DNA from 4 places in the Actinomadura meridiana genome. Region 1 is predicted to be linked to each of the others. Evidence: riboswitches for the same ligand, from Rfam matches in the RefSeq annotation. Region 1 holds a riboswitch; each other region holds the start of a gene.
What was found. A riboswitch is a leader RNA that binds a small molecule or an ion and turns the genes downstream of it on or off. The one in region 1 is predicted to bind cyclic di-AMP.

Region 1 (4,888 bases):
TCGATGCGACGGCTCACGAGGTTCTGGACGGGCGCGCCGAGCTGCGTCCCGGCCGCCACCAGCGCGAGGACGAGCGCGATGGACCGCGGATCCGCCGCCCCACCGCGTTCACGTTCCCCGGGCTCTCTGGGTTCCCCGGGGGGACCGGTAGGGGCGACTCCCGCGCGGCGCAGGAGCCATGGAGAGGTCATCAGGAGGTAGAGCAGGCACATCGCCCCGGCGATGCCGAGCGCGCCCACGAGCGTGCCGTACAGGACGTCGTCGCGCTTGGCGTGGCCCAGCTCGTGCGCGACGATCGACTCCACCTGGGGGCGCGGCGACTTCAGCAACGTGTCGTACAGGACGATCCGGCGCGTGGAGCCGAACCCCGACACGTAGGCGTTCAGCGACGTCGTCCTTCTGGAGGCGTCCGCGACGAGCACGTCCTTGACGGGCACGCCGTCCCGTCGCGCCATCGCGAGCAGGTCGCTGCGCAACTGCCCCTGCGGCAGCGAGTGGAACTTGTTGAACACCGGCTCGACGGCGATCGGGTAGATGAACGACACCAGGACGACGAGGACGAAGCCCCCGGCGGCGGCGCCCGTCCACCAGTAGCGGGGGAAGCGGCGTACCACCGCGTACAGGAGCAGCAACGCGATCGTGGTGATGACCCAGCTGACGCCGAGTGACCTGAGCTGGTCCAGGAGCCACTCCGGCCACGTCTGCGTGGACAGCCCGTACCGGCGCAGCACCGACTCGCCCCAGATGTCGAACGGGAGCCCGACGACGCGCAGCAGCGTCGCGAGCGCGGCGGACGCGATGACGACGCGCAGGAACCGGCGGCGGACACGGCCCGTGACCAGGCCGATGAGCCGCGCGCCGAGCGGGCTCAGCCCCAGCGCGAGGATCACCAGGAGGCCGACGACGAGGCCCGCGTAGGCGGGCGGGTTGATGGCCGAGTCGAACGCCCGGGACCGGGCGATCTCGGCGGGGGAGAAGTCGAGCGCCGGATCGGGCCGCACCCGCCCGCCGGGGACGTCGCCGGGCAGCGGGTTCCACGGCGTGGTCAGGGCGAGGACGACCCCGACCGCGGTGAACAGCACGGCGGCGGTGATGGCGGCGGCCGTCCGGGGCCGTCGCGTCCGCGTGCCGCCGTCCGCCTCCTCGCTCCTGTCCTCCGTGAGGGGACGGCTCCCCGCGCCTCCCGCCTCGCTGCGCTCACTCATGCGAGTTCCTTCTTCAGATAGTCGCGCCACAGGGCGATGAAACGGTCCCGGGTGAGCCCCAGCACGTCGCGCAGCGCGGTCTCCTCCGGAACGCGCCCGGCGGTCCGGTAGAGCCGTACGAGCGTCGCCTCACCGTATCGGGCGGCGATCATGCGGCAGGCGAGCCATGCCTCCTGGTAGGCCTGGGACAGACGCGGCGAGCCGCCGGAGAACGCGGCGGCGGCGGGCGGCGCGGCGGGGATCCGTCCGGCCGTCACCTCGCGGCGCAGCTCCCCGGCCGCCGACCGGACGGAGATCTTCGCGCCCCGGTAGCCGACGTAGTCGGCGAAGCCCTCGATGAGCCACAGCGGCGTCGTCCGGTCGCGGGCGCCGCCGGTGGCGACATGGGTCAGCTCGTGGGTCAGGACGACGTCGCGTCCCAGGCTGTTGAGGCGGCCGAACGTGCCGGGGGAGATGATGACGCGGTCCTCCCCGGCGCCCCCTTCGGCGGACGGCGCGAGGGTCGCGAGCGCGGCGATCTCGCCGAGCCGCTGCCCCGGACCGGCGAGCGCGGCCGCGAGGGACGCCGAGGCGGGCACCAGCGCGACGACCCGCCGCGCCCAGGTGCCGCCGACCACGCCGCTGACGACGGGTACGGCCGCGTCGAGGCGTCCGGCGATCTCGTCGAGCCCGGTGGCGTCGCCGATGACGAGGCTGGCGCGGCCGTTGACCACCGACAGTGGGCCGCCGTCCCAGATCTCGGCGTCGTCGTGCAGGTTGTGGGACGAGCCGTCGCCGACGATCGTCCAGGCGCCCGAGCGCGGGGCCAGTGCCAGGTACCGGGTGCGGGCGACGTCGCCGTGGTCGAAGCCGCGCAGCCGGTACCGGGTCTCGACGCGGAGGATCGCGACGTCCTTCGCGCCGTCCACGGTCTGGGTGGCGACGGCGCGTTCCCGCCAGCCGTCGAGGGGAAGCGCGCGGATGTTGCCGTACAGGCGGGACTGGGCGTCCCGGAACGCGGTGGGTGCGGAGCCGACCGTGGTGAGGAAGGCCGTCCGGTCGCCGGTCCGCACGGCCCGCGCGCGGCTGTCGAGGACGGTGGCGGCGTCGCCGGGCGTGAACGCGGCGGCAGCACCGTTCCCGCCGATGGCGCGTGCGTCGGGCGTCTCGCCGCCGGACCGCGCGCGGACGAGGCCCGCGCCGCCCGCGAGCAGCGCGGCCGCCCCGCCCGCGCCGAGGGCAAGCGCCCTGCGCCGCGTGACGGGCCCGCCGTGGGTGCCGCCCTGCGTGCCTCTGTGCCTGTCGCTGTGGGCGGAGCCGTCCTCCATGCGCGCGATCCTATGCAGCCAGCGGATGGGCATGCCGATGCGAAGCCGAAAGAGGGCGTGGCCGCACGGGGCGACCACGCCCAGGTAACGCTGCGGAATTCACTCCTTCGTTCTTCCTAGACGCCTACCGGGTTAGCTGACGGGTTCGGGCGAGGAAGTGGCCCTGCGGTGGGCCCTCACCGGTTCTCCGGAGAGGCGCACCGATTCACCCCGGGCGCCGGGGGTCGTCCAGGAACGGTCCCTGGACTCCGGCGCTGTGGGTCCCCGGTTCCGCCGTTCGGCGGACTCGGCGCTGCCGCTGCGATCCTGGGGGCGAGATGGGGCCCGTGCGCGGAACCTGTCTCCCGCGTGCGAAAGAGCGGCGCCTGTTGTCGTGCGCGGACGGCCCGTGGAACCGCCGTGGCAGCGCGCTCAGCGCCATGCACGCTTCGGCGTGCGCACGGTGGGCCGGGTCCGGCCGGGGGGGAAGGCGGCACGTGGCTCGCGCCGCCGTCACGCGGCGCCTGGTGGGCGTCGCGGGCACCCGGCGCCTGGCCGGCGCCGTGAGTGGTACAAGGTACCAAAGCCCCAAGAGAAGGCAAACCCCTACAAAATTAACAACGGACCAGGTCAAAGCCTGGTCCGTTGCCGGAAGACGAGCCGTCCGAACGTCAGGGACGCCCGGCGCCGTAGTAGTTGCTCAGGTAGTAGCCCGAGGTGATGTTCACGATCTCGACGTTCTTGCCCGTGCGCGGGGCGTGGATCATCTGCCCGTTGCCGATGTACAGGCCGACGTGGCCGAGGCTGCTGAAGAACACCAGGTCACCGGGCTGTAGGTCGCTCTTGTTGACCCGCTTGGTGGCGGCGTACTGCGAGTTGGTGGTGCGGGTGATGTTCACGCCCGCCGCCGCCCACGCCTTCATGGTCAGGCCGGAGCAGTCGTAGGAGCCGGGACCCTCCGCACCGTACTGGTACGGCTTGCCCTTCTGCGCGAAGGCGAAGTTGAGCGCCGCGCGGGCCGAGCCGCTGGCCGGGCCGTTGTAGGTACCGCCGATGCCGCCCCCGGAGGAGGACGTGCCGCCGCCGAGCCTCCGGACGACCGCCTCCTGCTTCTTGACCTTCTTGTCCAGGTCCGCCTTCTGCTTCTTCAGGTCGTCGGACTTGGTCTTCACCTCGTCATAGGCGGTCTTGGCGACGGACTGCTCTCGCCGCAGCCGCTGCGTGGTGGCGAGGAACTGGGTGAGCTGGGAGCCGCGGTCCCGCGACAGATGGGACAGGACCGCCGCCTGGTCGAGGACCGCCTGCGGGTCGCTGCTGCCGACGAAGCCGGTCACGTCCGTCTGCTCGCCGTTCTTGTACGCGGTGGCGGCCATCTGGGCGATCTTGGCGCGCTGCTCCTCGAAGGCCGTCTCCTCTTTCTTGGAGGCCTTCGTCGCGGCGTCGAGCTTCTTCTTGGCGACCTTGAGCTGCTCGCGGTTCTGGTTGTACTTCTCGACCTTCTGGTCCATCTCCTCGTTGAGCTTGTTGAGCTTCTTCTGCTCCTCCGCCTTGTTCTGCTTCGGCTTGGCGTGCGCCACCGCCAGCGGAGACATGAGTGAAGCCGTCAGGGTCAGGCAGGTGACGGCCGCCAGGCGGCGGGATACGCCTCTGCTCGCCAGGCCGCCTCTCCGGTCACGCCGCTGCGCTGGTGTCCCGTTGAGATCTTTGGCCACGGTCGGTTTCGCCCCTCTCGTCCACGACGTCAGCGGACGACACTAGCGAGGGTCAACACCCGTCACAACCGATTCGTCTCTCTTTGATCGACATCGGGGGAAAAGTGTCCACTCTCCGTGAAAGGCAGGTCACGGACCGCGAGCCGCTCCTTATGACGGCCTTATCCGCGTCTTAATCGCCCACGGCCGGTTGGTCGCCCTACGAGCGGCCGAGCCGCCGCAGCAGCAGCGTCGACGGGCACGGGCGGGCGCTCGCCCGGCGCGCCGCGTCCGCCACCTCCCGGTCGGACGACACCACGACGATGGCGCGGCCCTGCGGCTCCGCCCGGACGAGGTCGGCGATCAGCTCGTCCGCGGTCTGCCCCGGACGGCTGAACAGCACCCGGACGCCGCGCGGCGCCGCGATCGCCACGGGCGCGTCCAGCTCCGCGCCGTCGAACACGCACGTGATCTCGGCGCGGGTTTGCGCGGCGAGCCCGCCGAGCCCCGACAGCAGCCTGCTGCGCTGGTCGGCCAGCGGCAGGTCGCCGTAGCCGGTCTTGGTGACGTTGTAGCCGTCCACGACGAGGTGGACGCGCGGCAGCGTCAGCAACCGGTCGAGTAGTTGCGGGTCGCTGTCGGACAGTGCCCGGCCCGGCAGCGCGCGGTGGGCCAGCCGGTCCGGCTCCAGGGCGCCGACCGCGTC
Region 2 (4,888 bases), on a different contig from region 1:
GTCGTTGGGCGACTCGTCCTGCATGAACAGCGCGTACTCGCGGAAGCTCGGCTGGCCGGGGACGTGCACGTCGGCGTACAGGCCGTCGAGCAGCGGCTCGCCCGTCACCGGGTCGGTCCAGGTGGCGTTCGCGGGTTCGACGATCAGCGCGCCGAACAGGCCGTGCGCCTGCGAGCCGTCCTCGCCGCCGCGCAGGTCGGCGAGGTCGCCGAGGAAGAACACGCCCTCGTCGGCGGCGTCCCATTCGTAGGTGGCGGCGCCACCTGGCTTGACGGTGGAGTCCGGGTTCTGGCCGACCGCGGCGCCGTCGCCGGTCTTCACCCGGTAGCCGACGCCCTGGGCGTGGATTCCGGCCCGCCGCCGCAGCCGGTTGCGGAACCGGATGATGATCCGCTCCCCGGCGCGGGCGCGCAGCACGAGCGGGCGGACCAGCGGATGCGGGTCCGGGAGCAGCTCGGGATGTCGCACCGGATCGGGGAACGGGGTGGGAAAGGTCTCCGCGACCGTGTTCAGCGCCGTCTCGTGCTCGGCGAGAGTGAAGATCATTCCATTGCCGTCGTGGTCCCCGTGCGCGTCGTAGACGATGGGAACGTGCAGCGCCACGACGTCGTACACCCTGGTCACGGGCATCTCTGAATTCCCCCTGGAACTCCCGTTGTGCCGGAGACCGCCGGTCCGATGGCGGCGGCCCTGGACGTGCGCGGGGTGTGCGCGGTACGTCTGCGGGGTTCGCGGGGCGCGCGTCGTATCCGTCTTGCGCGGGGTGTTGACTCTATGACGACTCAGGGAGTCAGGAGGTTCCCGGCCAGGTGTGGCCATCTCCGCCGTTCACCGTCGGACGCCCCCGTCCGCGCCCCGGATCCCATGTCCCAAATCACTCTCCGTGCGTCCTTAAAGAGAGATTCAAAAGCGCAGTTAATTGTGAATAAGGGGCAATACCAGGGTGTTGACGGCCCGCTTGGCGCGGGAATAACCTCTCCGCAGATTCTCCGGTCCGAGAGGATCACCATTCAGCCCCGGCCGACAAAGTCTCCCCGAAACCGCCCGGAACGGCCGGCGAGAGCATGTGCGACGACGAAGTCGCCGGGGCAACTACCCCCCTGAGAGACCCCCCCATGATGAACGCCAAACGATTGGGAATCGCGCTTGGTGCGGCGGTGCTCGTCCCCGCCGTGGCGACGGTTGCCTATGTCGGCACCAACGGCGCCGACGCAGTGACGGCGGGCCCCGTGGCCGCCGCCGAACCCGCTCCCGACGCGCCCGAGTTCGAGCCCGTGCCCGACGCCGCGCCGGCGCCCAGGGACGTCACGATCCAGGTGGAGACCATCCTCGGTTCGGGCTGCCCCGCCGGTACCACGAAGGTCGTGCCCACGCACAACAACGCCGCCTTCACGGTCATCTACCAGAAGTACATGGCCTGGGCCGGCGGCGAGGCCCCGCCCACCGAGTTCCGGCGCAACTGCCAGATCAACGTCAAGGTCAACGCCCCTGAGGGCTACACATACGCGGTCGTCGGAGTCGTGTCCCGCGGCGCCGCCCACGTGGAGAAGGGCGCCACCGCCCTGCGCAGCACGAACTACTACTTCCAGGGCAGCTCCGAGAACGTCTCGGTCAACCACGAGATCAACGGCCCGTACGACGGCGCCTGGCGGTTCCGCGACCGCACCGACCCGGCCAAGCGGGTCTACGCCCCGTGCGGCAAGGAACGCAACCTGAACATCAACACGCAACTTCGGATCGACAAGGGCGACTCCGACGCGAAGAAGCCCAGTTTCATCGCAATGGAATCGACAAACGCGGACGCGGTCTACCACCTGACCTGGAAACGTTGCTAGTCGATCGCCAGATCCAGCCACAAATCGAATCCTGAACCAGTTTGACTTGGGGTTCGCGTTCATGGGCGCCGTCCGGGCGCCCATGAACGCGTTTCCATTCTTTTTGTCGCCACCTGATCACGGAGTGCGCCCGGTTTCGGACGGGACGACGCCGTGATCAGGTGGCGTCCCGCGTTACAGGTTCTTCGGCCGGTACGCCTTGTACTCGCTGCCCGACGACAGACCGTAGTCGCGCGTCCGGTGGTCGGTGCCGTAGCGGCCGCGCTGCTCGAACGCCCAGTAGGACGTGTGCTTGCCGTTGGCCCACTTCTCGAAGATGACGACGTGCCGGGTGGTGTTGGTGCCCTCGGCGTCCATGACGAGGTCGCCCTTCTTCAGCTCGTCCATCGAGATGCGCTCGGTGTACCGCGACGAGGTGAAGCCGACGGTGTTCGGGCCAGGTCCGGGCAGCCCCAGCGCCATCGCCACGAAGCCGGAGCAGTCGGTGCGGTAACCCTCGTGGGTCCTGGTCTGGCTGTAGGGCACGCGGTCGGAGGTGTGCGGGTTCCAACTCCTGGCCCGCTCGATCACCTTGGTACGCGCGCTCTTCGCGCTGTTGGACGACCTCTCGCCGTCCTTCCGGTCGCTCGTGTCGTCCGACTTCTCGCTGGAGGCGTCGGCGTGGCCGTCGCTCTTCTCGGGGGTGAGGAACTCGGCCGCCGTGACCGGGGCGCCGGAACGGGCGCCGGAGTCCCCGTCGGACGACAGGGTGACCTGCGCGGTGGCCGCGACCACGCCGCAGAAGGCGAGGCCGAGCACGGCGCCGGTGGTCCGGGGGCCGAAGGGGAAGCGGTTCTTGTCGTGCTTGTCGTGCTTGCCTTTCAAGGGCACTCCTAGCTTCCAAGCCGCCTACCGGGTTAGCTGACGGGTTCGGACGTGGAAGTCGCCCTACGGCCTGGAACAGGCCGATTCACCCCAGATGCGACGGGTGGGTCCCCGGCTCCGCGCGCGGCGCGGACTCGGCGTTGCCGCTGCGATCCTGTGGGCACGACGGCCCGTCACGGGACCCTGTGTCCCGTGCGCGAAAGAGCGGCGCGGATGGTCTTGGCACGCCCCCGTCGGGGGCCGTGCTTGTGTGTTCGGGTCCTGGCGTCCGTCAGCGCCGCACGCTCATCGCGTGCGCATGGGCGGGCTGAGAGGGGCCTCGGGGAGACCCTGCGCGGCAGGACCGGACGACACGTGGCTCGCGCCGTCACCCCACCCGACGGGGCCGGGTGGAGCGGGCGTGTCCACGGGGGGACACGGGGGGGAAGGCGCCTGGCGGGCGCTTCGGTGAGCGACAAGCTACTCCGAACGCCAAAGGATGGCAAACCCCGACAAAATCATGATCGTCGCAGGTCAGCGACCCAGGCTCGGACGATCTTCGCGACGGCGGGCCGGGGCGCCCCGTCCGGGGGCCGTGCCGGGTCCTCGCCGTTAGCGTCCCAGGTGGAGGGGCATGTGCGGGAAAGGCGGCGGCCCTTTTCGCCGACGATCTTGATCATCGCGTCCGCTCCGGAAGGGGACAAGATCTGCCATTGACCCGGCCGTCCTTGATCAACGAGGCCGACCTTGATCACGGTTCTGTTGCGGACCTTCTGACCATTCTTGTCCGACTTGTCGCGATTTCATAGATTCACCGGCAACGGGGCCCCGTCCCCCAGCTCCCGAGGAGATGCCAATGTCCGAGGTCAACCGCCGTGACCTGCTCGCCGGGGTCGCGGCCTTCACCGGATTCGCGACCGTGGGCCTGCTGCCCGGCACCGCCGCCGCCGCGACCCGGCAGCGCCCCGGCGCCGTCCGCCCGCCCACCCTCACCACCGGCGACAGGGCCGTCGTCGGCCGCATCGACATCCGCCGGGCGATGCGGCACCTGAAGGTGCTCAGCGACGAGATCGGCTTTCGCATCGCCGGAACCGAGTCCGAGCACCGCGCCGCCCGCTACATCGCCGGGCAGCTGCGCCGCCTCGGCTACGACGTCGAGCTTCAGCCCTTCCCCGTCCCCGACAAGGCCCTCGCGGAGATCCGCGCCAAGGGCGAACGGCTCTGGCAGACCGCCGCCTCCGCGCAGGGCGCCACCGGCCTCGCGGACGGCGCCGTGCTCGACGTCGGCAAGGTCGTCGAGGTCCCGGGCGGTGCGCGCGGCAAGCTCGTGCTGTTCGACCGCGTCGCCGGGAAGGAGACCGACCAGGCCAAGGCCGCCGAGGCCGCGGGCGCCAAGGCGGCGCTCATCGCCAACGTGCGCACCGACACCTACCCCGAACGCAAGGCCGCCACGTTCACCCCGAACCTCGCCGGGACGGTCGCGATCCCGGTGCTGGGCCTCGCCGAATACCACGGCGAACGGATCCGGGCGGGTGCCAAGCGCCTGTCCGTCGAGGTCACTCTGCACTCGAAGCTGACGTCCTACAACGTCCTGGCCGAGCGGAAGGCGTCGCTGGGCAATGACGGGAACAATGACGGGGACAGCGACGCGAACAAGGCCGTCATCGTCAGCGCCCACTACGACACCGTCCCGGGCTCGCCCGGCGCCAACGACGACGGCAGCGGCGCCGTGCTGTGCCTGGAGCTGGCGCGCGTCCTCCGCAACCTGCCGACCCGGCAGGCGATTCGCATCTGCCTGTGGGGTTCGGAGGAGCTTGGGCTGGTCGGGTCCAGGCACTACGTGAAGCAGCTCGACGACGAGGGCGTCAAGCAGATCACCGGTGTCTTCCAGAACGACATGGTCGGCACCAGCCATCCGGCCGCGGAGACCTACTGGCTGCTGTCCCTGGACGGCTCCGACAACACCACCACCGTCGCGGTGAAGGACGCCGCGCGCCGCCTCGGCCACCTCGACCAGGTGCGGGGGCCGACGGCCCGCGGCTCCAGCGACCACGAGTCCTTCTCCGAGCGCGGCATCGCCGCGGGCAACTACAGCTGGCGCGGCAACGACGCGCCCAGCCAGCTCGAACCCGTCTACCACACGCCCGAGGACAGGATCGTCCAGAACGTCAGCGTGGAACGGCTCCGCGCGTCCATCGAACTGATCGGCT
Region 3 (4,888 bases), on a different contig from region 1:
TCCGGAGTAAGTCCAGAACGCTATGTGGAGCGCGGTCTGCCATGGCGTGCCGCGCCGAAGGTCAACGGCTCGGAAGAGGCAACTCAAACCGGAGGAGGCGTCCGGGACAAGACACATCTCGCGCCGATTCGGGGCCGTAACCTGATCGAGCTGGCTTTAGCCGTCCGAACGCGGCGCGTCCGAAACAGACCGGGCATCTTCACGAAAGCCGGTTCGGGCCGGACATGGCCTCTCCGGCCCGCCCTGGAGGGCTCTCAGCCGGAGGAGTCGGGTCGATCGGGCCCCGGTTCGGACGAGCGCGCGCGAGAGGCTCTCAGAAGGCCGATGAATCTGTGGGCGGGCGTTTTACGACCAGCGTCCCCGCGATCCTGTCGTGGACGGCCTGGCGGTTCGTGCCCTCGTACATCGCGCCCGCGTTCGCCACCCAGAAGAGGCTGGCGAGTAGCCCGGCGACGGGAATCGGCCGGGCCGCGATCGGCAGCGAATAGATCGCGGCGCGGAGAACCGCGCGTCCGACGTCCAAGGGGGCCTGGTCGTCGACGAAGACGTTCCGCGTACTGGCTCCTTCTACGGGCCCTGCGTCAGGCTCCTGCTTCTCGTCCGAATCGGCCGTGGGCGGCGCTGTGGCGGCTGCTGAGCCCGCGTCAGCGTCCGAGGTCCACGACGATGGGGGCGCCAGCTCGGCCGCCTCACCGTCGCGAGTCACGGCGATCGCTGAATCGGTCACTGAATTCGCGCCGGGAACGCCGACGACGACCTCTATACCGGCGACGCGCTTGCCGAGTGTCCGTCCCCAGAGCGCCAGCTGAATCGACTCGTACAGCAGCATGCACCCGGCCACGGCGGGCGGAGCGACCACGTCCACCGCATGCGCTGCCACTACAGCGCGGACGACGACAATGACCGGCACACCAACGATGAGCGTGTCGATGATGCGCGCCAGGAGACGCTGCCCCGGTTCGGCGAGCGGTGCCTCCGTCACGGGTCTATTCCGCGTACTCGTCGTACTCGTCGTATCCGACCCGCTCGTCAATGACGAGCGTGCCGGCGAAGCGGTCGTGAAGAGACTGGTGCAGAGGCTGGTCCCAGATCGCCCACAGGTAGGCCATCAACGCACCCGCCCAGACGAGCACCATCCCGTATGCGGCGTAGTCCCAGACCATCACCGCGACGACGAGGAAGAAGAAGACACCGACCTGATAGCCCACATGGACGATCCCTGCGCGCCAGATGGCCTGCGTGGTGGTCAGTGGTTCTCCGCCAGGTGCCTGGACGATGCCGAGACCCATGACCCGCTTGCCGAGAGTCCGTCCCGACATGGTCAGTTGGACGGCCTCGTACAGCAACGGCAGCACCGACAGAACACAGAACAGAGTGAAGATGATGGGCCAGTTCCACACACCGCCCTCGTCCTCTGTCTTGCTGCCGGGCTTGCCCAACCCGAACGCACCGATCGTGATGGGCAGGACGAGCGCGAAACCGAAAACCGCCACAAGCGCGTTGTCGAGGATCCGCGCGGCGGCCCGGCGGAGTATCGGAGCCAGCGGCTGGTCGCCGCCGTTGGAACCGCCGTACTGGTCATAGGACGAGTCGTACGCCTCGTCATGCCCGGGCTGGTCCCCCCACTGCTGTTGCTGCCACTGTTGGGTTCGTGGCTGAGGCTGTTGCTGGCGTTGAGGCTGTTGCTGGCGTTGATGCTGCGGCTGGGGTTGGCGGGGCTGCGACTGGGGTTGCGGTTGCTGCTGGGGTCCTCGATACGGGGGCGGCGGGCCGTACGACCCCTGCCCCTGCTGCGGCTGGTGTCGCCGCCCACGGTCGGGGAAATCGCTCATTCGGTCAGCCCTCCAGGCGAAGCAACATCCGGGTGTTCCCCAACGTATTGGGCTTGACCCGATCGAGGTTCAAGAACTCCGCAACGCCTTCGTCGTAAGAGCGGAGAAGCTCCTCGTACACCTCTGGCGCCACCGGAGTCCCGAGGATCTGCTCGAAGCCATGCCGCGTGAAGAACTCCACTTCGAAGGTAAGGCAGAACACCCTCCGCACGCCGAGTTCCCGCGCGGTCTCCAGCAGACGGACGACGATCCGGTGCCCGATGCCACGTCCGCCGTACTCCTTGTCCACGGCGACGGAGCGGACCTCCGCGAGGTCCTCCCACATCACGTGCAGCGCGCCGCAGCCCACGATCGGCCCAGGAGTGCCGTCCTGGATGTCCTCGGCGACCCAGAACTCCTGGACGTCCTCATACAGCTTCACCGTGGACTTCTTCAGCAGGCGTCGTCCCGAACCCGCGTACAGGTCGACCAGCCTGCGGATCTCTTGAACGTCGGCGGTACGGGCTCGCCGGATCACGACCTCCACAAACAGGCGAGATTATCGAACGCGCGGCGTTGCCCGACTTCCGGCAGGGGCTTAACGGAGGCTTGGCAAGGTCTTGCATGAGGCGCCGTCCACACCAAGTAACTAGTTATAAGCGACCACGCGGGGCCATGACCCGTCGAAAAGTGAGACGGGCCACACCTTTCGGAACGGCGACACGCCCTCTCCTTCCCACCGACAGGCCGTGCCACGTGCGTTTTCGCATGTTCTGGTTGGCATTCCCTGCCGGTTCCGTTAGTGTCCTGCGCTGACGTCGGCCTTCCGCAGGACGGAGGCCGCACCGCCGAGTCCCCGGGTCGCAACCAGTGCCCCGAGGAGCCGGGGACCCACTTCCGGAGCCTTCGGGGACCTCCCCCGGGCTGACGCCGTGAGGGGTGAATCCGCGACCGCGTGGAATCGATCCGCGCGCCACCCGTGGACGGGCTACTCCAGCCCTAACCCGTCAGCTAACTCGGTAGGCGGACGAGGAGAGGAGAATTCGTGGAGCCATCGCGCCCTGCTTCCTTTTCACGATCTGCTCGGTCACGCTCCCGGCACTCGTCATCAGGTCGCGCGGCATGGTTCCGTGGCCGGACGATCACCGTGGTCGGCGCCCTAGTGGCGGGCCTTTCGGTCGTACCGCAGACGGTCGGCACGGCCAACGCCGATCCTGAGCCGTCCACCAAGGAACTCAGGACGAAGGCGTTCAAGCTCGCCGACCAGCTGGAGCAGCTCACCGAGCAGTACAACGGGCTGAAGGTCAAGCTCGCGCAGTCGCAACGCGCCGCCAAGGTCGCCACCGACAACGCCGAGCGGCAGGAGAAGACTCTCCAGGGCCTTCGCGAAAAGGTCGGCTCTCTGGCCGCGACCAGTTATATGCAGGGCGGCTCCGACCCCACAGTCTCGTTCGTCGCCTCGCAGGACCCGCAGGCCGTCCTCGACCAGGCGTCCACGCTTCGCTACTTCGCCAAGCGGGACAGCAGCAAAGTCCTCATCCTGATGCAGGCCATGCAGGCCGCACAGCGCGCGCGCAAGTCCGCCGAGGCCCGCTCCACGCAGGTCAAGGAATTGCGGACACAACTCGACTCGCAGCGCAAGAAGGTCACGGACGCCTACGAGAAGACCCGCGGCAAGCTCGTCGAGCGCGACCCCAGCATGCTCGCCAAGCTTCCCGTCATCGGCACCGGCAAGGCCGCACAGGCGCTGCGGTACGCGATGGGCAAGCTCGGCGACCCGTACGTCTGGGGCGCCGCGGGTCCCAGCACCTTCGACTGCTCGGGCCTGACGATGTGGGCCTACCGGCAGGTCGGCATCAACCTGCCGCACTACACCGGCAGCCAGTTCAACGCGGGCACGCACGTGTCGCGCAGCCAGCTCCAGCCGGGCGACCTCGTGTTCTTCTACTCCGACCTGCACCACATGGGGATGTACATCGGCGGCGGCAAGATGATCCACGCCCCCCACACCGGTGACGTCGTGAAGATCGCCTCCATGTCGGGACGTCCCTTCGCGGGCGGCGTCCGGGTCGCCTGACAGCGTCGACTTCGACCGGGCGCGGCCGGGCTCAGGATCGGTGGAAACGCGCGCCTGGTCTGTCTTTCTGAGAGTTTGTCGACCTCAGGTCGCCGTGGCAGGTCGCTGTGGCGTGCCGCGAGCACAGAAACGAGTGCCGAGGCGATTCCGGACACATTCGAGATTTCCCGGGCATATTCGAGAGATCCCGGGCAATCTTCACAGGATCCAGGGCCCGTTCACGACATTCCGGGCACATTCGAAAGAACCAGGGTCTTCTGAACGCCGTCCAGCGGCGACGCCTCCCGCAGGGACCTACCTGCCGGGACGTGGGCGCCGCCGCCGCGGGGTCGGACGGAGGTTCAGAAGAGTTCGCCGCCTGGATTCCGGTGACGCCCGCCGTCCCCGGACGAGCGTCATTGGTACTGCTGCTAGATGAGCTGCCTTCGGGCCGCCCACACCACGGCCTCGATAGGGGTGTTGACCTCCAGCCGGTCGCAGATGGTCCGCAACCGGCGCCGCAAGGTCCGGGCGCTCAGTTCCAGCTTTCGTGCCGCCACATCGGCGGTGACACCGCTGGCGATCTGAGCGAGGAGCCGAATCTCCTCCTCGTTCAGTCCATAATCGTCGGTGCCACGACGTGCGAGTGTGGCCTGTTCCACTCCGTCCTCCCTCGTCCGTGGTGATGACCGCGGGGATGCAGCCGTCCGCTGCACAGGCACGGGTTGGCCTCGATCTGTACGCGCGTTGGGTTGCCGGGTCCGGAGCCCCTCCGGACTCAGATCATCGGTTGGGTTCCTTTTTATGTCTCACGCGCTTGGCCGGAGGTGGCCGTTGGGCCGATTGCGGGGGTGTCAGGGGGAACTCCGGGTGACGATTCACACGTTGGCAAGCAGAGGGAGACGGGATGAGATCGCCAGCCATCCGCACCCGCCCCTTCTCCTTGAACTCGCCAGATCTCGCCGTGGTCGAAGATCGTGAATCGTTTCAAGCTACGCTTCGGCTCGGAACGCTAGGCGGC
Region 4 (4,888 bases), on a different contig from region 1:
GCTCGCGCTGATCGGGTTCGGCGAGTGGGACCTCGCCACCGGCGAGACGGACTGGACGCCGCAGATGCGCGCCAACTACGGGCTCGGGCCCGACGAGGTGCCGCCGATGCCGCACGACCTGCCGAAGGTGGTGGCCGACGACGACCTTCCGCTCGTGGAGGAGGCCGTCCAGACGATGTTCTCGCGCCGCGAACCGGTGGAGGCCGAGCACCGCGTGATCGGCGAGGACGGGCGGCCCCGGCATCTGTGGGTGTTCGCGGAGCCGGTGCTCGCCGACTCGGGGCTGCCGGTCTCGATCAACATCGTGTCCCAGGACATCACCCGGCGGCGCGGCGTGGAGCGGGCGCTGGCCGAGACCCGGCGGCAGATGCTGAAACAGCGGGAGCAGACGGCGCAGGAGCGGCGGGTGGCGGTGACGCTCCGCCGCGCGATCCTGCCCGACGAGGACGAGATCGAGCAGCTCCCGGGCCTCGGCACGGCGATCCGCAGCCTGGCCGCCGAGAGCACGGCCCGCATCGGCGGCGACTGGTTCGCGACCCGTGTGCTGGGAGACGGCGCCGCGATGTTCGCCATCGGCGACGCCGCCGGACACGGCCTGCCCGCCGCCGCGGCGATGGCGCGCACCCGCAACGGGCTACTCGGCCTGATGTGCACGGGAGAGCGGTCCGGACGGCTCGTCGGCTGGCTGAACGACCTGGTGAGCAGCATGGACCCACCCGCGACGGGCACCGCCGTCGTCGCCCGCTTCGACCCGCGCGGGCGCGTCCTGGACTGGACGTGCGCGGGCCACCCGCCGCCGATCCTGATCCGGGCCGGGGAGGCGGTGCCGCTTGAGCTCGTGCGTGACCCGATGCTCGGGGCGATGCCGGGCTGGGAGTACACGACGGTCACGACGCGGCTGAGCCGCGGCGACATGCTCTTCCTGTACACCGACGGCCTGGTGGAGCGCCGGGACGCGGACCTGGACGAGCGCATCGAGCGCCTCACCGGCATCCTGCGGGACTGCGCCACCCAGCCCGAGATGCTGCTGGACGACGTCCTGGCGCGCATGGAGCACGACCGAGCGGCCGACGACACCACGCTCTTCGCCCTCCACGTCGAGTGACCGCCCGGTCATGTGACGTGCGTCTCACCGGATGTGGCCCCCGAGCGGCGCGCCACCGCACCCGTGACCTGCTCGTTCGCGGGTTCTTTACCATTTGATCGGCTTCCGGTAAGCCCCCGGGGCAAAGGGCTGCGGGGCCCTCGAAGAAAGATCGGGAAGACACCGGGGCTTGAGGGTGTTGGTAGTCCCTTGGAAGGGCTTTGAGCAGGCAAGACGGACTTTTGTGCCTGATTTGCTTTTCTTGCGAAGGTTGATACCTTCTACCTGAATCCGCAGCGCGTCCCATGCGTTGCTCCCGGCCGGGTGAGTTGCGGCCGAAGATCGCGGAGCGGATCCCGCCCGCGATGCGCCCGACGAGGGGCGCCAGCACATCAAGATCAGTCACTGAGATACATCCGCACAGCACCGCGCCCCCGCGGTGCGAGGCCGAGTCCGAACCGGTCCACCCGACCGGAACGGAGCCGGGGACCCAAGGTTCCAGGGGTGAATCGGCGCGCCCGAGAGTCGCGCCGTAGGGCTGCTTCCATGCCCGAATCCGTCAGCTAACCCGGTAGGCGTCATGGGAGACAAGGAGATTCCCTGTATGACCGGTCGTTTCGATCGTCTTTCGCTCAAGCATGTCGCCGCCGAGGACAAGGCCGTCGGTGCCGCCGTCGGCGCGGTCCTCGCCGGAGCCGTCGGGCTCGCGCTGTTCAACCCCCTCGGCGGCGGCAGCGCCGCGGCCGAGACCGCGGCCCAGGCGGCGGCCGTCGACAAGGGCGCCGTGTCCAGCGGGTCCGCGCAGGCCGCCGGGGCCGGCATGACCGCCGCTCAGGCGCGCGAGGAGGGCTTCAAGGTTCCCCCGCACGCGGTCAAGCCGTCCGAGGTGATCGACCTCGCGGAGAAGCAGGTCGGCGTCAAGGAGGGCAGGGGCGGCATGACCAAGTACCACAAGTGGTATGTGTCGACCCCGCACGCCAAGCAGACCGCCGACCGTGACGGCGGCTTCCCGGTCGCCGACTACAAGGGCGCGCAGTGGTGCAACATGTTCGTCTCGTGGCTCGGCGCCCAGACCGGCGTGGAGAACATGGGCTGGGACGCCTACACCGTCAAGCACGCCACCTGGTTCAAGGACACCGACCGCTGGGGCAAGAAGGCCAAGCCCGGCGCGGTCGTCTTCTTCGACTGGAAGAACGGCTCGAGCGGTGACATCGGCGACATCGACCATGTCGGCCTCGTCGTGAAGGACAACGGCAACGGCACGATCCGCACCGTCGAGGGCAACACCGACAACGCGGTCAAGGAGAAGACCCGCGACAAGTCCGAGGTCGTCGGCTACGGCTACCCGGACTACGCGTCCTGACCCACACCTGTAACAACAGGACCCGCACCACCGCACGCGCTGAGGGCGCCCGGCGACTCGCCGGGCGCCTTCGGGCGTTCCAGGGTGATGCGACCCATGTCTCCGCTGAAGGCGGGTAATGCCAAGCATTGACAGCCTTTGATCGGCCTTGGACCTCAGCACGGCGTTCCTGGATAGGAATCCTGCACCTGTCCGGCCGAACCGGAGGGAGGGCCATGCGGGCACGCCCGGACGTCAGCGTCGTCGTGATCGCCTACAACGACGCGCGGCGGCTGCCACGGGCCGTCGACTCGGCGCTGGCGCAGTCGCTGGGCGGCGTCGAGACGGTGATCGTCGACGACGCGAGCACCGACGGGACGGGCGAGGTCGCCGACCGGCTGGCCGCCGCGCATCCGGGACGGGTCAGGGCCGTCCGCCTCCCGGAAAACTCGGGCGGCTGCGGGCGGCCCCGCAACGCCGGGATCGAGGCGTCGACCGGCCGGTACGTGATGTTCCTCGACAGCGACGACCTCCTGGACCGGCACGCCTGCCTCAACCTGCTCGCCGCCGCCGAGGACGCGGCGGCCGACCTGGTGTCCGGGTTGTGCGAACGGATCTTCCTGGACGTGCCCGCGGGCGGGAAGGGCCGCGTCCGCCCCTGGTTTCCGTGGCTCTACCGGCGGCGGGCCGTCTACGGGCCGCTGGAGCAGAACCCCGAACTCCTCTACGACACGCTGTCGACCAACAAGGCCTACCGGCGCGACTTCCTGGACGAGCACGGCCTCCGGTTCGTCGAGGACCTGCACTACGAGGACCTGCTTTTTACCGCCGAGGCGTACCTGGCGTCCCGCCGGACCGTCCTGATCCCGCACCGCGTCTACACCTGGCTCGTCCGGGAGCGGGCGCCCGCGCCGTCTATCTCGGGCAGGCGCGCCGACCCGGCCAACTTCGCCGACCGGCTGGAGATTCACCGCCGTGTCGACCGGCTGTTCGCGCGGCGTGGCGCGCACGACCTGGCCTTGGCCAACGACGCCAAGTTCGTCAACCATGATCTTGCGCTCCACCTGCGTGAGCTGCGCGGACGCGACCCGGACCGGCGGGCCCGCTTCCTCGACCTTGTGGGCGAGTACCTGGCCGGGTTCGATCCGGCGGTGTTCGACCAGGCCAACCCGCTGCCCGCGATCGCCGCGTACCTGGTCCGCGAGGGCGACCACGCGGGGGCCCTCGCCGCCGCCGAGTACGACGGCCTCGCCGACTGGCCCGAACTGCGCGCCCCGCTGGTGGAGCGGGACGGCCGCGTCTTCTGGGGCGCGGCCCCGCCGCCCGGGACGCTGGGGGCCCGCGTCCTGGACGTCACCGGCTTCGGCTTCCACCTGCGGCCGCTGAAGGAGCTGCGTCCAGCGAACACGGTGACGCGGCTGGAGGCGCGGGGCGGCCGCGTCCGCATGGCCGGGTATGTCCTGGACCCCCTCGCCAGGATCGGGCCGGACGCCGAACTATCCGGGACGCTGGAGTTCCGTGACCGGCGGCACCGCGCCCAGAAGGGGCGGGTTCGCGCCGATCTCCGGCATGAGAGTGATCGGATCGGCTGGTGGGCCGAGTTCGACCCGCTGGCGCGCGTCCGGCCCGTCGGGTTCGTCGACCCGGTCTGGGACGTGCGGCTCCGGCTCCGCGTGAACGGCGAGGAGATCGTCACCCGGCTCGGCGAGGGCCCCGGGTCTCCGCCGCTGGACGGCGTCGCGCTGCCCGTCCGGCCCCGGCTGACGCGGCTCGGCGGAGACCGGCTCCGCTCCTACGTCACCGGCGGCGGTCATCTGGCGTTCGCCCTGGAGACGAGCACTCCGTGGGCGCGGCTGGCGGGTGCCGCCGCGCGCCGGGCCGCCCGTTCCCCGGTGGGACGGCCGTCCCTGCGCTGGGTCCGGCGGGCCCAGCGGGCGGAGGCGGCCGTGCGGCGGACGGCGACGTCCCGCAAGACCAAGGTGGGCGTGTTCAACCGGGTGCTGACCCGGCTGCCCGTCCGGCCGCGCCTGGTCGTCTTCGAGAGCCACCTGGGCAGGCGGTACTCCGGCAATCCGAAGTACATCTACCGGGAGTTGCGCCGGTCGGGGCGGCCGGTGGAGGCGGTGTGGGCGTACCGGTCGTCCGCCAAGGGCTTCCCGAAGGACGCGCGGCTGGTGCGGCGCGGCTCCTGGGCCTACTTCCTGGCGCTCGCGCGGGCCCGGTTCTGGGTGGACGATCAGGGCTTCCCGGATGGTCTCCGCAAACGTCCCGAAACCACCTACCTCCAGACGTGGCACGGGTCGGCGTTCAAACTCATGGGGCTTGACCAGCCGCGATACAAGCGGGCCTCCGCCGCCGAGCAGGCGCGGCTGCTGACCAAGACGGAGCGTTTCGACTGTTTCCTCGTCCGGTCGGGGCATGACGCCGACACGCTGTGCGCCGGGCTCGGCGTCCGCGGCGAG

Region 2: it holds a riboswitch for cyclic di-AMP, as region 1 does, so the genes downstream of both, ABD808_RS30745 (NlpC/P60 family protein) here and ABD808_RS11985 (gluzincin family metallopeptidase) in region 1, are expected to answer to the same signal.
Region 3: it holds a riboswitch for cyclic di-AMP, as region 1 does, so the genes downstream of both, ABD808_RS00335 (C40 family peptidase) here and ABD808_RS11985 (gluzincin family metallopeptidase) in region 1, are expected to answer to the same signal.
Region 4: it holds a riboswitch for cyclic di-AMP, as region 1 does, so the genes downstream of both, ABD808_RS25220 (CHAP domain-containing protein) here and ABD808_RS11985 (gluzincin family metallopeptidase) in region 1, are expected to answer to the same signal.

The regions. Positions count from the first base shown of each region.
Region 1 is NZ_BAABAS010000005.1:592,563-597,450, forward strand. It holds gene ABD808_RS11980 (M48 family metallopeptidase) at 1-1,205, opposite strand, end outside; gene ABD808_RS11985 (gluzincin family metallopeptidase) at 1,202-2,512, opposite strand; cyclic di-AMP (ydaO/yuaA leader) riboswitch at 2,620-2,814, opposite strand; gene ABD808_RS11990 (C40 family peptidase) at 3,163-4,083, opposite strand; gene ABD808_RS11995 (NYN domain-containing protein) at 4,403-4,888, opposite strand, start outside.
Region 2 is NZ_BAABAS010000021.1:197,729-202,616, forward strand. It holds gene ABD808_RS30735 (multicopper oxidase domain-containing protein) at 1-630, opposite strand, end outside; gene ABD808_RS30740 (DUF4360 domain-containing protein) at 1,116-1,835, shown strand; gene ABD808_RS30745 (NlpC/P60 family protein) at 2,010-2,699, opposite strand; cyclic di-AMP (ydaO/yuaA leader) riboswitch at 2,706-2,849, opposite strand; gene ABD808_RS30750 (M28 family peptidase) at 3,535-4,888, shown strand, end outside.
Region 3 is NZ_BAABAS010000001.1:74,325-79,212, reverse strand. It holds gene ABD808_RS00350 (RDD family protein) at 314-982, opposite strand; gene ABD808_RS00345 (RDD family protein) at 987-1,832, opposite strand; gene ABD808_RS00340 (amino-acid N-acetyltransferase) at 1,837-2,358, opposite strand; cyclic di-AMP (ydaO/yuaA leader) riboswitch at 2,648-2,853, shown strand; gene ABD808_RS00335 (C40 family peptidase) at 2,959-3,888, shown strand; gene ABD808_RS00330 (transcriptional regulator) at 4,299-4,529, opposite strand.
Region 4 is NZ_BAABAS010000019.1:72,577-77,464, reverse strand. It holds gene ABD808_RS25225 (PP2C family protein-serine/threonine phosphatase) at 1-1,105, shown strand, start outside; cyclic di-AMP (ydaO/yuaA leader) riboswitch at 1,520-1,676, shown strand; gene ABD808_RS25220 (CHAP domain-containing protein) at 1,689-2,447, shown strand; gene ABD808_RS25215 (bifunctional glycosyltransferase/CDP-glycerol:glycerophosphate glycerophosphotransferase) at 2,663-4,888, shown strand, end outside.